2 regions of the Kocuria rosea genome follow, and region 1 is predicted to be linked to the other one. Evidence: predicted binding sites of a transcription regulator. Region 1 holds the regulator's gene; the other holds the start of a gene.
The links. The regulator HspR, encoded in region 1, represses chaperone genes until heat shock. The targets are predictions, from matches to a motif close to AAGTTGAGTCNNNNNGACTCAACTT.

Region 1 (5,806 bases):
AGGTCTTCCAGGGCGAGCGCCAGTTCACCCGGGACAACAAGAATCTGGGCACCTTCGAGCTGACCGGCATCGCCCCCGCCCCGCGCGGGATGCCGCAGATCGAGGTCACCTTCGACATCGACGCCAACGGCATCGTGCACGTCTCCGCGAAGGACAAGGGCACCGGCACCGAGCAGTCGATGACCATCACGGGCGGGTCCTCCCTCTCCAAGGAGGACATCGACCGGATGGTCAAGGACGCCGAGGCCAACGCCGAGGCGGACCGGGTGCGCCGCGAGGCGGCCGACCTGCGCAACAACGCGGAGCAGCAGGCGTACTCCGTCGACAAGCTTCTGAAGGACAACGACGAGAAGCTGCCCGCGGACGTCAAGTCCGAGGTGCAGGCGGACGTCGACGCCCTGAAGAAGGCGCTCGAGGGCGAGGACGAGGACGCCGTGAAGTCGGCCTACGACAAGCTGCAGCAGTCCCAGACCAAGCTCGGCGAGGCCCTTTACGCGCAGTCGCAGACCGAGGGCGCCGAGGGCGCCCCGGGTGCGGGCGCCACCGGTGCCACCGGTGACGAGGACATCGTCGACGCCGAGGTCGTCGACGACGAGGACGAGAAGAAGTGAGCATGCCCGACCCCACGCCAGGACCCGACGAGAACGCGGACGACCACGGCGCCGGGAGCGTTCCCGGCGACCACGCCGCGCACCCCGGCGAGCAGTCCGCGCAGGACTCCGGCGCCGGCGCCCGCGAGGAGGCCGGGCCGGAGGGCCTGACGGTGGACGACATCCTCTCGACGCCACAGTCGACGGAGGCGGAGTCCGGGGACGCCGCACCGGCGCCGGCCGCCGCGGAGGACTCCCCGGCGGCGGCCCTCGCCGAGGAGCGGCTCGAGGAGCTGCGCCGGCTGCAGGCCGAGTTCGTGAACTTCAAGCACCGCACGGCGCGCGAGAAGGAGCAGCTGCGGACCTTCGTGACGGGCGACCTCCTGCAGACGCTGCTGCCGGTGTTCGACGACATCGACGCGGCCCGGCAGGCGGGCGACCTCACCGACGGCCCGTTCGCGGCGATCGCGAACAAGCTCGAGGAGACCCTCGTGCGGCACGGGCTGGTGCGCCTCGGGGAGGTCGGGGAGAAGTTCGACCCCAACGTCCACGAGGCGGTGCTGCAGCAGCCCACGAGCGAGGTCGAGCCGGACCAGGTCTCGATGGTGCTGCGCTCCGGCTTCCGGATCGGCGAGCGCGTGGTGCGGCCGGCCCAGGTCGCCGTCGCGGTCGCCGAGTGAGGCCGGACCCGGCCTGATCCCGGCGACGTCAGGGGAGGCCCGTCCCTCGGGCCTCCCCTGACCCGTCCACCCGTCCCCGGCGCCGCGGCGCCGGGGACGACCCCCGGACCACCACCGGGTCCTGCTCCGCAGGACCCCGACCGGCCCCACAGAAAGGAGGCGTCATGGCCAGCCAGGACTGGATCGACAAGGACTTCTACAGCATTCTCGGCGTCTCCAAGGACGCGTCCGCCGCCGACGTCAAGAAGGCCTACCGCAAGCTCGCCCGCCAGTACCACCCGGACCAGAACCCGGGGGACACGGAGGCCGAGCAGCGGTTCAAGGACATCACCGAGGCGAACTCCGTACTCTCCGACCCCGAGGAGCGCAAGCAGTACGACGCGATCCGCGCGATGGGCTCCGGGGCGCGCTTCACCGCCGGCGGCCCCGGCGGCGCCGGGGGCTCGGCCAACTTCGAGGACCTCTTCGGCGACATCTTCGGCGGAGGCGGCGGAGGCGGCGGAGGACGCCGCCGCCGCACGACCTACTCCACCGGCGGCGCGGGCGGCGCGGGCGGCGCGGGCGGCCCGGGCGGGTTCGAGGACCTGTTCGCCCAGTTCGGCGGTCAGACCGGGTACGGGGCGCCGGGCGGCTACGGCGGCTACCAGGCCCCGCCGGCGCGCGGGGAGGACATCCGGACGGAGACGACCATCCCGTTCCGCTCCTCGGTGCACGGCACCACGGTCAAGCTGCGCCGGGGCAACGGCCAGGAGACCACGGTGCGGATCCCGCGCGGCGTGCGCGACGGTCAGAAGCTCAAGCTCGCCGGCAAGGGCCACTCGGGTGCAGGCGGCGCCGGCGACCTCTACGTCACCGTCCACGTGACCCCGCACCCCTTCTTCCGGCGCGTCGAGGGCACGGACGACGTCGAGGTCACCGTGCCGATCACGTTCCCCGAGGCGGCCCTGGGCGCCACCATCGAGGTGCCCGTGCTGGACGGCGGCACCGTGCGCGTGAAGGTCCCGGCGGGCACGTCCTCGGGCCGGCGCTTCCGCGTCAAGGGGCGCGGGTTCGGCACGGCCAAGGGCACGGGCAACCTGATCGTGACGGTCGAGGTGCACGTGCCGGCCGAGCTTGACGAGCAGGCGCAGGCCGCCGCCAGGGCGTTCGCCGAGGCGACCGCGGACGAGGACCCCCGGGCCCGCCTGGCCGAGAAGGCACGGGTGTGAGATGGCACTGGACGCCGACCAGCCGCTGTTCGTGATCTCCGTGGCCGCGGAGATCGCGGAGATGCACCCGCAGACGCTGCGCCAGTACGACCGGCTCGGCCTCGTCAGGCCGTCCCGGGCCCCCGGCCGCGCCCGCCGCTACTCGCAGCGCGACATCGAGAAGCTGCAGCAGATCCAGGTGCTGTCCCAGCAGGGCGTGTCCCTCGAGGGCATCCGGCGCATCCTCCAGCTGGAGAACCAGGTCGCGGCCCTGCGGTCGCGGGTGGCGGAGCTGTCCCGGGAGCTCGAGGACGCCCGGGACCGGGCCGAGGAGTCCTCGCGGATCTTCGCCGCCGGCGTCGGCGGGGACGTGGTGCGCATGGCCCGCGGCGCCCGCCCCCGGGCCCGCAAGATCTCGCAGGCCGTGGTGCTGTACCGGCCCCCGCGCCAGCAGGAGCGCTGAGCCGCACCGGCGCCCGGGCCGGGCGGTCAGCGCAGGTGCTTCTCGAAGCCCACGTCGTACACGCCGCCCGGATAGACCCGGGCGGTCCCGGGCAGCAGGACGTACCCGCTGCTGCGGTACAGGGCGGCCGCCTCCGGCTGGCGGCTGCCCGTGGTGAGGTGGATGCGCCGGTAGCCCGCCGCGGCGGCGAGCCGCTCGAGCTCGGCCAGGACCCGCCGCGAGATCCCCCGCCGGCGGTGCGCCGGGGCGGTCCACACCCGTTTGAGCTCCGCCGTGGCGTCGTCGTGCCGGCGGAACGCGCCGCCGCCCACCGTCGTGCCGCCCTCGAGGAGGAGCAGGAGCGCTCCGGCGGGAGCGGTGAAGTCGTCGACGGGGTGCTCGGCCATCTCCTCCGCCCCGATCTCGGGACCGTAGCGCTCCACGTACTCGTGGTGCAGGCCCTCGAGCAGCGGCTGCGTGCGGGGATCGCCCGGGGGCACGACGACGAAGCCGTCCCGCTCCGCGCCGGGCACTGCGGGCACGCCGTTGCGCTCCGCGCCGGGGACGGCGCTCACGCCGTCCGGCGGTAGACGAGGTCGCGGGGGACGCGGCCCGCCTCCTGCGCCTTGCGCTCGAAGCTCGTGAGGACCCGTCCCTCCCAGCGCGGGGCCCATCCGGTGTCCGGGTGCTCGTCGTCGGCGAGCGGGCCCGGGTGGACGTTCTCGAACTGCGGGGACGCGTCGAGGACCTCGCGCATCACCAGGGCGTACTCCTGCCAGTCCGTGGCGAGCCGCCACAGCCCGCCCGGGACGAGCACCCGGGCGGCGAGCTCGGCGAACGCGGGGGAGACCAGGCGCCGCTTGTGGTGGCGGGTCTTGTGCCAGGGGTCCGGGAAGAACACCCACAGCTCGTCGACCGAGGCCGGGGCGAGCATGTGCTCCAGGACCTCGGGCGCGTTGGCCTGCGCCACGCGGACGTTGTCCACCCCGGCCTGGGCCGCCTTGAGCAGCAGATCCGCGATCCCGGGCTTGTACACCTCGACGGCGAGGTAGTTCCGCGCCGGGTCCTGGGCGGCGGCGTGCACGACCGCCTCGCCGAGCCCGGAGCCGACCTCCACGACCAGCGGCGCCTCGCGCCCGAAGGCCGCGGCCGCGTCGAACTCGTGGTCGGGGTGGACGGAGGTGTCCGTGCGCACGCGCGGGACGTCGAGCACCCGGGTGGGCGCCCAGTCGTCCCAGGCCTTCTGGCGGCGGGCGGTGAGGCGGTCGCCGCGGCGCACGAAGGAGTACGGCCGGCGGTGGAACGCCTCGGGGACGGGGCCCTGTGCGGGGCCCTCGGCGGGGGAAGGGGTGTGCTCGCTCATCGCCCTACATCCTAGGGGCTGGGCGGACGGCGGGCGCGTCGGCGCCGGGAACGGGCGGCTCGGACCAGCGCCGGCGGGGCGCCTCCCACGCCGCGAACCGGGCGAGCAGCTCGTCGGCGTCCTGGGCGACCACGGCTGCGTCCCGGTACTCGGGGCGCACGAGACCGGCCGCGGACATCGAGGCCACCGCGTCCAGCAGGGGCCTCCAGTAGCCGGCCACGTCCAGGAAACCGACCGGCTTGGCGTGCACCCCCACCTGCAGCCAGGTCCACGCCTCGAAGATCTCCTCGAGGGTGCCCAGGCCGCCCGGCAGGGCCACGAACCCGTCGGCGAGGGCGGCCATCTCCGCCTTGCGCTCGTGCATCGTCCGGACGATGCGCAGCTCGGTCAGCCCCGTGTGGGCCGTCTCGTCGTCGACGAGCGACTGCGGCATGACCCCGACCACCTCGCCCCCGGCGGCCAGGGCGGCGTCGGCGACGACGCCCATCAGCCCCACGTGGCCGCCGCCGTAGACGACGCCCACGCCGCGGCGGGCGAGGGTGGTGGCGAAGGCCCGGGCGGCCTCGGGGAACAGGGGGTCGGAGCCGAGGGATGCCCCGGTGTACACGGCGAGTCTCATGCGGACATTGTCGCTGTCGCTGTCGCTGTCGCTGTCGCAGTCCCTCGTCCCCGCCCCTCGTCCCCGCCCCTCGTCCTCGTCCCGCATGTCTCTCCCTCGTCCTTCGCCACGTCGCGGCGTCGATAGCATGAGGCGCGCCCCGCGCCCGCCCTGCCGACCCGTGCCGAAGGACCTCCCGTGAGCTCATCGCCGCCCGACGACCCCGTGCGCTCCCGCCTGCGCCTCTCCGGCGGCAAGGACCGGGTGGTGCTGGTGGCGGCGCTGGGGATCCTCAGCGCGGTGAGCCCGATGGCCACGGACATGTACCTGGCCTCGATGCCTGCCATGGCCGGGCACTTCGGGGCGTCGGCCTCCGCGGTGCAGCTGACGCTGACCACGTGCATGGTCGGCATGGCCGTGGGGCAGTTCCTGCTCGGGCCCGTGTCCGACGTGCTGGGCCGGCACCGGCTCATGGTGGCCGGCAACGCGCTGTTCCTGCTCAGCTCCGTCGCCGTGGTCCTGGCCCCGACCATCGGGACGGTGCTGGTCCTGCGGGCGGTGCAGGGACTCGCCGGGGCGGCCGGCGTCGTGATCGCCCGCGCGGTGGTCTCGGACATCGCCTCCGGCCGCGGGGCCGCGAAGCTGTTCTCGGTCCTCGCGACCATCACCTCCCTCGCCCCGGTGGTGGCCCCGCTCCTGGGCGGGGTGATCGCCACGGTGGCCCCGTGGCAGACCGTGTTCTGGGTGCTCGCGGCGTTCGGGCTGCTGATGCTGGCGTGCTCCGTGCTCGTGGTCCCCGAGACCCTGCCCCCGCACCGGCGCCACCGCGGCGGGGTCGGCGCCGTCGTCACCGGGTCCTGGCGGGTGCTGCGCACCCCGTCCTTCATGGCCTACGCCCTCGCCTTCGGACTCGCGTTCGGCGGCCTGTTCTCCTACATCTCCGCCT
Region 2 (5,806 bases), 1.9 Mb from region 1:
TCGCGGATCGCGACGTCCTTCGTCTGGCACGCCCGCCAGATGTCCCCGGGGGAGACCTCGTGCTCGATGAGCACGGCGCCGGAGGAGTCGACGACCTGGACGGTGCCCTGCACGGGGATCTCGAAGGTCTTGTCGTGGGAGCCGTACTCCTCCGCCTTCATCGCCATGAGGCCGACGTTGGGCACGGAGCCCATGGTGGTCGGATCGAACGCGCCGTGGGCGCGGCAGTCGTCGATGACCACCTGGTAGACCCCGGCGTAGGAGCTGTCCGGCAGCACCGCGAGGGTGTCCGCCTCCTCGCCCTCGGGACCCCACATGTGCCCGGAGGTGCGGATCATGGCCGGCATCGACGCGTCGACGATGACGTCGGAGGGCACGTGCAGGTTCGTGATGCCCTTGTCGGAGTTCACCATGGCGAGCTTCGGGCCCTCGGCGAGGCCCTTGTCGATCGCGGCCCGCACGTCGTCGCGCACGTCGGCGGGCAGGGCGTCGAGGCCGTTGAGGATCGCCGCGAGCCCGTTGGCGGGGGAGAGACCCGCCTTCTCCAGGGCCGCGCCGTGGGCGGCGAAGAGCTCCGGGAAGAACGCCTCGATGACGTGGCCGAAGATGATCGGGTCGGAGACCTTCATCATGGTGGCCTTCAGGTGCACCGAGAGCAGGACGTCCTCCCGCTTGGCGCGCTCGACCTGCTCCGCGAGGAACGCGTCCAGGGCGGCGGCCCGCATCACGGTGCCGTCGACGACCTCGCCGGCCAGCACGGGGACGGACTCCTTGAGCACCGTGGTGCTCCCGTCCTCGGCCACCAGGCGGATCGTCAGGGTGTCGTCGCCGTCCATGACCACGGACTTCTCGTTGTCCCGGAAGTCGTCGGCGCCCATCGTGGCGACGTTCGTCCTCGACTCCGCCGTCCACTCGCCCATGCGGTGCGGGTTCTTGCGGACGTAGTTCTTGACCGAGGCGGGGGCGCGGCGGTCCGAGTTGCCCTCGCGCAGCACCGGGTTGACGGCGGAGCCCTTGATCTTGTCGTAGCGGGCCCGGGTCTCCTTCTCCTCCTCGGTGCGGGGCTCGTCCGGGTAGTCGGGGAGGGCGACGCCCTGCTCCTGCAGCTCCTTGACCGCGGCCTTCAGCTGCGGGACGGAGGCGGAGATGTTGGGCAGCTTGATGATGTTGGCCTCGGGCTTCTTGGCCAGCTCGCCCAGCTCGGCGAGGGCGTCGTCCACCCGCTGCTCCGCGGGGAGGCGGTCGCCGAACGCGGCGATGATGCGCCCGGCCAGGGAGATGTCGCGGGTCTCCACCTCGACGCCGGCGGTCGAGGCGTAGGCCTCGATGATCGGCTTGAAGGAGTAGGTGGCGAGCAGGGGCGCCTCGTCGGTGCGGGTGTAGATGATCTTGGCCATGTGCGGGCTGTCTCCCAGGATGTCGTCGGATCGGTGGTGGTGCTTCCTGGTGCCAAGATACCCGAGGCGGCGCCCCGCCCGCTGGCCGGGCCCGCCGTCCGGCCGGAGGCCGCGGGCGGCCCGGGCACGGCGGCGGGCCCGTTCCCCGCGGGGAACGGGCCCGTGGCCGTGGGGCCCCGCCCGGGGGCGTGCCGGTGCCGGGGGCCGGGCTCAGCCCTCCGTGGACTGGGTGGACCCGGCGCCGTTGACGAGCTCGCCCTCGCCGATCACGCGGTCGCCGGACTCGTCCCGGCCCTCGCCCAGGGCCTGCTGCTCGCCCTGTCCGGAGACCACCTGGATCTTGCGCGGCTTGGCCTGCGCCGAGACGGGGATCGTGACCGTGAGCACGCCGTTGTCGTAGTTCGCGGCGATGTTCTGGATGTCGATGCCCTGGCCCAGGTTGAGCTGGCGGACGAACGAGGAGCTCTGCCGCTCCCGGGTGATCCACTGGACGTCCTGCACCTCGGGCAGCTCCCGCTCCGCGCGGATCGTCAGCAGCTGGCCGTCGACGTCGACGTCGACGCTCTCCGGGTCGATGCCGGGCAGGTCCGCCCGGAGGATGTACTGGTCGCCGTCCCGGTACAGGTCCATGGGCATCTCGCGCAGGCCCTGCCGGGCGAACAGCGAGGCGGCGAGCCGGTCGAAATCGTTGAACGGGGTGAACATCGTGGCCACGTCAATCATCTCCTCAACCATATGAGCAATGTCTTCGACATTTAGTTGAGTCCGATCAACTCAACTGTTGACCATGATAATCCCGCTCCCCGCGGTCTTCAACGGGTCCCGGCCCCCATCGCCCAGGGCGAACCGCCCTCAGCGGGCGTCGTGGGGATACCGCACGCCGATCTGCGCCCGCACCCGGTCGAAGAGCTCCACGAGCTCGAGGGAGTCGGCCCACGGCATCACGGGGGACTCGAGCAGGCCCTGCTGCACGCAGCGGGTGGCCTCGCGCATCTCGAACACGTATCCGGCGCCCGCCACGTCCACGCGCTCCACGAGGGGGGCGGCGCCCGTGCGGGCGCCCTCGGCGGTCTGCAGCACCAGGGTGGTCGGGCAGTTGATCCGTCCGTCCACCCGCAGCCAGCCGTCCGTGCCGCTGATCGTCACCTGGTGGGGGACCGTGGCGGACAGGGTGCCGCTCACGTGCGCCCGGCCGTGCCCGAAGTCCAGGGTCAGGGCGGTGTCCAGGTCCACGTCCGTGGCGCCGAGCTCCGCGCGGGCGCTCCAGCGCTCCGGGGCCCCCAGGACCGCGGAGGTCCACGTCAGGGGGTAGACCATCATGTCCAGCAGCACCCCGCCGCCGTCGGCCCGGCGGAACAGGCGGTGGGCCGGGTCCAGGGCCCGGTGCGTGCCGATGGACCCTTCGACCGAGCGGACCCGGCCGAGCCGGCCCTCCCGGACCCAGCGCATCGCGGTGCGGAAGCCGGGGGTCATGCGGGTCCAGACGGCCTCCATGAGGAAGACGCCGTGCTCGCGGGCCAGGCGGAACAGGTCGCGGACCTCCATCGCGGTCATGGCGAGGGCCTTCTCGCACACCACGTGCTTGCCGGCCCGCAGCAGCGCCGAGACGTCCCGGTGGTGGTAGCCGTGCGGGGTGGCCACGTAGACGATCTCCACGTCCGGGTCGGCCGCGAGCCGGTCCAGTCCCGTGCTCGTGGCGGTGCCGCCGTAGGCCCGCTCCACCCCGTGCCGGCGGGCGAAGTCCTCGGCGCGGTCCTGGTCCCGCGAGCTCACGGCCACGAGCCGGGCGTCGGGCAGCGCCGCGATGTCCGGGACCACCTTCTCCGCGATGTCGGCGGTGCTGACCACGCCCCATCCGAGCGTGCGGCCGGTCGCGGTGCCGGGGTCGTCCAGGTGGGCGGCGTCGAGGGAGGCGTCGACGAACGGGCTGAGGGTCTGGGCAGGCATGGGCGCATTCTGCCACGCCGCCCGGCGCCGGGTCCCCGTCCGCCGACTCCGATCGAACGACCGTTCGTGGCGTAGGCTGAGGGCGTGCCCCGGGTGAGCCAGCAGTACAAGGACGAGCGCCGCCGCGAGATCGTGGCGGCCGCCAGCGAGTGCTTCCTCGAGCACGGCTACGAGGGGGCGTCGATGCACCGCATCATCGCCGCCACGGGGCTGTCCGCGGGGGCGCTCTACAACCACTTCCCGAGCAAGCAGGAGCTCGTGGCCGCGGCCGCCCGCGCGGCCCTGGACCGGGTCCTCGCGGCCGCGGAGGACGAGCCCGGCACCGACCCCGCGGCGTGGGTCGTGGGACTGCTGGAGCGGCTGGCCGCGGATCCCGCCACCACCCGCCTGCTGCTCATCACGTGGGGCGGGGCGGTGAGCGACCCCGGTCTGGCCGCGCTTGCCGGGGAGCACCTGGGGCGGGTGCGGGACCGGGTGGAGGAGCGCTACGGGCGGTGGGCGGTCGAGGAGCTGGGCCTCGACGACGACGCGGCCCGCGAGTGGGCCGGCATGTTCGCCCAGGCCATCCTCTCGGTGCTGCAGGGCTGGGTGGTGCAGTCCTGCCTGCTGCCCGGCTTCGACCACGGCGCGTACCTGGACTACGCGCGCACCCTCGCGGCGCAGTGACGGGCCGCCGGGCCCGGCTCAGGCGGTGAGCCGGCGGTGCTCGGCGGAGAGCCGGACGTAGGTGCGCGCGTTGGCACGGACCTTCTCCTGCTCCTCGTCCGTGAGCTCGCGCCGGACCCTGCCCGGCACCCCCGTCACGAGGGAGCGGGGCGGCACCACGGTGCCCTCGAGGACGACGGCGCCCGCGGCCACCAGCGAGCCCGTCCCGATCACGGCGCCGTTGAGGACGGTCGCGTTCATCCCGATCAGGACCTCGTCCTCCACGGTGCACCCGTGCACCACTGCGCCGTGGCCGACGCTCACGTCCGCGCCGATCGTGCAGGGGTGGCCGGGGTCGGAGTGGACCACCACGTTGTCCTGCAGGTTGGACCGCGCGCCCAGCCGGACGGGGGAGCGGTCGCCGCGCACCACGGCGCCGTAGAAGACCCCGGACTCCGGCCCCAGCTCGGCGTCGCCCACGACCGTGGCGGTCGGGGCCACGAAGGCGGAGGAGTCGATCCGGGGCTCGTGCCCCCCGTGCGGGAGGACCGTGCCGGGCGTCGTGGAGTGTGCCATGGGCCCAGCCTAGCGGCGGGCCCGCCGCCCGCGGCTCAGACGCCCTGCCGCGTGACGGCCGGCCGCGGGGGGCGCTGGTGCCCGTGCTGGATGGCCACGCGGATCTTCTGGCCGCCCTTGAGCACGTACTCCGCGCCGTGCACGTGGATCGTGACGTCGTCCGCGCGCCGGGAGGCCCCCTCGAGCTCCAGGACGTGGTGGTCGATGCAGACCCGGATCACCTGGCCGCGGTACAGCACCGTGAACGAGACGGCGTCCAGCTGGCTCGGCAGGGCCGGGTCGAACTCGAGCCAGCCGCCGCGCACGCGCAGCCCCGCGTAGGCGCGGGTCACGACGTCGACGGAGCCGGCCATGGCGCCCAGGTGGATGCCCTCGCCCGTGGTCCCGCCCTGGGTGTCGTCGAGGTCCACCAGGAGGGCGTCCTGGAACGAGGACCACGAACGGTCCGGGTTCAGCCACGCGAGCACCGAGGCGTTGACCACCCGGGACAGGGAGGAGCCGTGCGAGGACCGCGCGATGTAGAAGTCGACGGTGCGCTCGATGGCGGCGTGGTCCACCTCGTAGCCCATCCGGCCGAGCTCCTCGACCAGGCCGTCGGGACCGAAGAGGTAGACCAGCATGATCGTGTCGGCCTGCTTGGCCAGCTTGTAGTTGTTGGTCATGTCGCCCTCGTTCTCCAGCAGGAGGTCGAGGCGGCCGATGTTGCGGTACTTGGCCCGGTAGTACTCCCAGTCCAGCTCGTCGAGGTCGTCGTAGCCGTGGAACTGGCTGATGGTGCCGTCCGTGTTGAACGGCACGAACATCCGCTCGGCCATCCGCTGCCAGGTCCCGACCTCCTCGGCCGAGAGGTCGAAGCGGGCGGAGAGCTCCTCGCGCTGGTGCTCCACCATGTCGTGGAAGATGTGTGCGCTGTGCCGGAACAGCCAGGCCGCCAGCACGTTCGTGTAGGCGTTGTCCTTCAGCCCGCCGCCGTGCTGGCCGCGCGGGCCGTCGTGGTACTCGTCCGGGCCCATGACGCCGGCGATGTGGTAGCGGCCGTCCGCGGGGTCGTAGTCGGTGAGGGACGCGAACAGCCGGGTGATCCCGATGATCAGCTCCGAGCCCTGCCCCGCCAGCCAGTCGAGGTCACCGGTGGTCTCGTAGTAGATCCAGGCGTTGTAGGCGATCGCGAGGCCCACGTGGAACTGCCGCCACGAGTTGTCCGGCAGCCACCGGTTGGAGTGGTGGTTGAACAGCTCCGG

Region 2: a site for HspR is predicted at 2,154-2,178, ahead of EQG70_RS13380 (Hsp20/alpha crystallin family protein). Genes of this name have one in related genera too.

What each region holds. Positions count from the first base shown of each region.
Region 1 is NZ_CP035103.1:996,948-1,002,753, forward strand. It holds gene dnaK (molecular chaperone DnaK) at 1-611, shown strand, start outside; gene EQG70_RS04600 (nucleotide exchange factor GrpE) at 608-1,270, shown strand; gene EQG70_RS04605 (DnaJ C-terminal domain-containing protein) at 1,435-2,478, shown strand; gene EQG70_RS04610 (heat shock protein transcriptional repressor HspR) at 2,480-2,920, shown strand; gene EQG70_RS04615 (GNAT family N-acetyltransferase) at 2,947-3,474, opposite strand; gene trmB (tRNA (guanosine(46)-N7)-methyltransferase TrmB) at 3,471-4,262, opposite strand; gene EQG70_RS04625 (LOG family protein) at 4,267-4,881, opposite strand; gene EQG70_RS04630 (multidrug effflux MFS transporter) at 5,059-5,806, shown strand, end outside.
Region 2 is NZ_CP035103.1:2,912,122-2,917,927, reverse strand. It holds gene EQG70_RS13385 (NADP-dependent isocitrate dehydrogenase) at 1-1,397, opposite strand, end outside; gene EQG70_RS13380 (Hsp20/alpha crystallin family protein) at 1,608-2,120, opposite strand; gene EQG70_RS13375 (Gfo/Idh/MocA family protein) at 2,250-3,344, opposite strand; gene EQG70_RS13370 (TetR/AcrR family transcriptional regulator) at 3,429-4,010, shown strand; gene EQG70_RS13365 (gamma carbonic anhydrase family protein) at 4,029-4,565, opposite strand; gene EQG70_RS13360 (beta-phosphoglucomutase family hydrolase) at 4,601-5,806, opposite strand, start outside.